DNA from 2 places in the Nocardia sp. CA-135398 genome. Region 2 is predicted to be linked to the other one. Evidence: riboswitches for the same ligand, from Rfam matches in the RefSeq annotation. Region 2 holds a riboswitch; the other holds the start of a gene.
What was found. Region 2 has a riboswitch for thiamine pyrophosphate ahead of thiC (phosphomethylpyrimidine synthase ThiC). Riboswitches for the same ligand answer to the same signal wherever they lie in the genome.

Region 1: it holds a riboswitch for thiamine pyrophosphate, as region 2 does, so the genes downstream of both, ACQP1T_RS21345 (purine-cytosine permease family protein) here and thiC (phosphomethylpyrimidine synthase ThiC) in region 2, are expected to answer to the same signal.

What each region holds. Positions count from the first base shown of each region.
Region 1 is NZ_CP192084.1:4,835,632-4,838,016, forward strand. It holds gene ACQP1T_RS21335 (DUF72 domain-containing protein) at 1-526, shown strand, start outside; gene ACQP1T_RS21340 (hypothetical protein) at 513-791, opposite strand; TPP riboswitch at 970-1,084, shown strand; gene ACQP1T_RS21345 (purine-cytosine permease family protein) at 1,081-2,385, shown strand, end outside.
Region 2 is NZ_CP192084.1:752,746-755,130, reverse strand. It holds gene thiC (phosphomethylpyrimidine synthase ThiC) at 1-989, opposite strand, end outside; TPP riboswitch at 981-1,106, opposite strand; gene ACQP1T_RS03460 (hypothetical protein) at 1,213-1,407, shown strand; gene ACQP1T_RS03455 (VOC family protein) at 1,400-1,882, opposite strand; gene ACQP1T_RS03450 (hypothetical protein) at 1,950-2,357, opposite strand.

The DNA of each region.
Region 1 (2,385 bases), 4.1 Mb from region 2:
CGAACCCGAGGAGCCGGTCGGGCGGTTGATGGAGCACGCCTGTGCACTGGGCGACAAGCTGGGGCCGGTGCTGTTGCAACTTCCGCCGACGCTGCGAGTCGATCCAGCACTGCTCGACGCGTGCCTACGCTGTTTTCCGCGCACGGTCCGGATCGCGGTCGAACCCAGGCACGATTCCTGGTGGATTCCCGAAGTCCGTGCCGTGCTGACCGAATACGGTGCGGCACTGTGTTGGGCCGATGTCCGCTCCCGACCCGTCGCGCCACTGTGGCGCACGACGGACTGGGGTTATCTGCGACTGCATTCCGGACGTGCGACACCCACACCGCGCTACGGACGCACGGCACTGTCCAGTTGGGCGCGACGGCTGGCCGAGACCTGGTCCGATCGCGAAGAGGTATTCGTCTACTTCAACAATGATCCCGGCGGCGCGGCGGTGCGCGACGCGGTCGTCTTCGCGCGCGCCGCCGCCGCGGCCGGAGCCACCGTCAGCCGTACACCCGCAACGGTTTTCAGCCGACGATAGCGTTCATGATGGTGCCCGCACTGGTCGCGATGACACCGCCGATCATCGCGCCGGCGAGCATCTTCGGCGAATCCAGAGTGCCGCCGCTCCACTTCTCCCAGGCGAACCGGCCGCCCGCGTAGGTGATGCCGCAGACACCCGACAGGAGAACGAACCAGGTCAGGTAGCGGACCATCTGCAGGATCTTCTCCGAGTTGGGCGGGGCCTCTGGCGTCGGATTTCCGATTTGAGCAAGGACGGTCTCGTGCAAGGTGATCAGCATCATGGGCGCATACTCATTCCGGTCGAGGTGAGCGATGAGCGGCAGATAACCGAGCGATAACCAGGTCGGTACCGGACAGTATGGGCGGTGGTCGCGATTTTCGGGCGATCTCCGCCGAACCTGTCTGGAATGTCCGAAGCGCCGCCCGACCCGGCGGTGCACGGGTGTAGCATTTCGCCGAAAACCCCAGCGCGGGAGCTCGGGCACGGCCGGGCTGAGAGGGCGGACCCCACGTTTCGCCGACCGCATGAACCTGTCCGGGTAATGCCGGCGTAGGGAGAGCGGTACCGGGATGTCTGCACCCACCCTTGATCGATCCGAGCGGCGCGAAGCACCACTGACCCTGGACCAGCCAGCGCCGCAGGTGCTCTCGTTCTGGGACCAGAGCGCGTTCTGGGCGAACCTCGGGGTCAGCCTGTTCGCATTCTCCGGTGCCTACACCGTACTGGCGCCGACTTCCGAGGGCGCGGCGCAGATCTCCATCGCCGCGGGCATTCTCGCCATGATCATCGGAACCGTGGTCGGTGGACTCATGCTCGGACTGGCCGCGGTGCCCGGAGCCAAGACCGGTAAGCCCGCGATGATGTTGCTGCGCGGACTATTCGGCGCGAAGCTCAGCTACTTGCCCACGGTGCTCAATATCGCGCAGTTGATCGGTTGGGGCACCTTCGAATTGATCGTCATCGGCGATGCGGCCGAGGAATTGTTCGATGGTGGGCCGCACTGGATTTATGTGATCGCCGCGGGTGTGCTGACGACGGTGTTGACGATATGGCCACTCGGTTCGGTACGGATGCTGCGGCGGTTCGTGACCGTCGGCGTGGTGATCGCGTTGATCTGGTTCTACATTCAGTTCGTCCGCGCGGGTCTGCCGGATCTCACCGCCAACCCGGGCACCGAGGGCGGCGGCCCATTCGGCGTGGACTGGAATCTGTTCTGGGTCGCGACCGATGCGGCGCTCGCGGTTTCGATTTCGTGGGTGCCGGTGGCCGCCGACTACACCCGGCACTCCCGCGGCACCGGTGCGGCATTCGGCGCGGCCAGTGGGGCCTACGCGTTCACCCAGATCATCGCGTATGTGCTCGGGCTGTTCGCGCTGGCGCTCGCCGCCGGCGACGGCGGGGTGTACTCGCCGTTCCTGAAGGTGACCCTCGGAGCGGTGTTCTTCTTCATCTTCGTCTTCCGTGAGGCCGACCAGTCGTTCGCGAATGTGTACTCGACGGCCGTATCGATCCAGAACCTCGCGCCCCGGATCGACCGCCGGGTGCTCTCGATCGGTCTCGGTGTGCTGATCACCCTGCTCGCGCTGCGGCTGAACATGGCGAACTACTTCGGCTTCCTCGGGCTGATCGGGTCAGTCTTCGTGCCGCTGCTCGGCGTGCTCGTCGCCGACTTCTTCCTGCGGGCGCGCGAGCAGTGGGATACCTCGGCGCACGCGCCATCGCGGTGGGGCATGGTTTTCGCCTGGCTCGTCGGTCTTTCGGTCTACCAGCTGATCAACCCGGGCGACGCCGGAGTGTGGACCGACTTCTGGGTGGACGTGCAGCAGAAGCTGCACTTCACCAAGCAGGCGTGGATGAGCGCGTCACTGCTGTCG
Region 2 (2,385 bases):
GATTTCGCGATCTTGGTCAGCTCGCCGAGGGTACGCAGTTCGGCGAACTGGGCCTCGTCATTGGCATCGGCGATGGAGCCGGGACGCAGGCCGTCGCCGAGGGAGAAGGTCACGTCGTAGCGCGCCAGGATCTCGCAGAGTTCGGCGAAGTTGGTGTACAGGAAGGACTCCCGATGATGCGCCAGACACCATGCGGCCATGATGGATCCGCCGCGCGAGACGATGCCGGTGACCCGCTTGGCGGTCAGCGGCACATAACGCAGCAGCACACCGGCGTGCACGGTCATATAGTCGACGCCCTGCTCGCACTGCTCGATCACGGTGTCGCGGTAGATCTCCCAGGTGAGCGCGGTCGGATCGCCGTTCACCTTCTCCAGCGCCTGATAGATCGGCACGGTGCCGACCGGGACGGGCGAGTTGCGCAGGATCCATTCACGCGTCTCGTGAATGTTCTTGCCGGTGGACAGGTCCATGATGGTGTCCGCGCCCCAGCGGGTGGCCCACACCATCTTCTCCACCTCCTCCGCGATCGAGGAGGACACGGCCGAATTGCCGATATTGGCATTGATCTTCACCAGGAACTTCTTGCCGATAATGGTCGGCTCCAGCTCCGGATGCTTGTGATTGGCCGGGATGACCGCGCGCCCCGCGGCGACCTCCTCGCGCACCAGTTCCGGCGTGACGCCCTCGCGTGCGGCGATGAAGCGCATCTCGGGGGTGACGATGCCCTGACGTGCCCAGGCCAGCTGGGTCGGCGGACCGTCGACCGCTGGCTTGGTCCAGCCGTCGCGCAACTTCGGTAGACCGGCCTCCAGATCGATGGTCGCCGTGTCGTCGGTGTACGGGCCCGAGGTGTCGTAGACGTCGAAGTGCTCGCCATTGGTCAGATTGATCCGACGCACCGGAATGCGCAGGTCATCGACCTCTTGATAGTGCTTGACGCTGCCTTCGATCGGACCGGTGGTCACGGAGTCGACAGGTGTGCCCATGAATATCCTCCCTACGCCGGCATTACCCGGTCAGGTTCATACGGTCGACGGCCCTGAACGCCCGAATGGGCTAGCCGTCCTCTCAGCCCGCTGGTGCGAGCCCCCGTTGGTGTGTGAATTTCCCGCCCGACGATACCTTTCCACGTCCGCACCCCGCCGGGCGATCGGAGGAACATACAGCGAAGCGCCCGAGGCCCGACCGGGCGCCGGTACATTCCTCAGGGTGAAATTCATCCTCGAGGTAGATCTGGATGTCCTGCCCGAAGGCGTGGCGGCGCCGGCCGATCTCGCCGATGAGCTCGGCCGGATCCTGCGCTATTGGGGCGGCAATATGAAGCACTACCAGATCACCGAGGGTGACAGCTCCGCGATCTACAACTCCGGATACCGCGAGGTCGGATCCTGGCAGATCAGCTGATCTTGCCCTCGTAGGCGTCGCGCATGCCTTGCAGATCGATCTTCTGCATACCGAGCATCGCCTGCATCGCGCGGTTCGCGGCCGCGCGATCGGTACTGCCCAGCAGGGTGTCGGCTTCGACGGGCCAGATCTGCCAGGGAATACCGTATTTGTCGTTGAGCCAACCGCATTCGATCGGCTGGCCGCCGTCGGCGAGCAGTGCCGTCCAGAGCCGGTCGACCTCGTCCTGGCTGTCACAGTTGACCAGCAGCGACATGGCGTGGGTGTAGTGGTAGTCGCCGCCGCCGTTGATAGCGGTGAACTTCTGTCCGTTGAGTTCGAAATCGACGAGCATGGTGAGCCCGGCTTCGCGCGGCCCCACCTCGGAGTAGGGCACGACATTGGTGATCTTGGAATCCTCGAACAGCGAACAGTAGAACTCGGCGGCCTCCTCGGCCTGAGTGTCGTACCAGAGGTTCGTGACGATCTTCTGCATGGTGGTCCTCCCGATCGGTGTGCCTGTGTTAGTGCCGACGGTGCTGGCGGACGGAATTCATCGCCCGTCAGTAGGACTGGAGCTCGATCAGGGTACCCGCCGGATCGCGCAGGTGGGCCGAGCGCAGGTTCGGGCCCCAGTTCGGTCGATCGGCCGCGGCCGCGGCCAGGGTCGCGCCGTTGCGCAGGCACAGGTCGAGGCCCGCGTCGACGTCGGGCACTCGGCAGACGAACATCACGGCATCTTGCGCGGGGGCGGCGGTGCCGGGCAGCTCGGTGGTGCCGACGACTTCGGACATCGCGCCGCGGTCGAAGAGCACGAGTACCGCTTGGTCGTCGACATCCCAGTTCGCGTAGGGGCCCGCCGAGGTGCCTTTGATCAGCTTCGCGCCGATGAGCTGCGGCAGGACGGCGTGGTAGAAGTCGAAGCATTCGGCGAAATGGGTGACGAGCAGTCTCGGGTACAGGGCGTCCACTCGGTCTCCTTATCAGTAGGTGCGGACC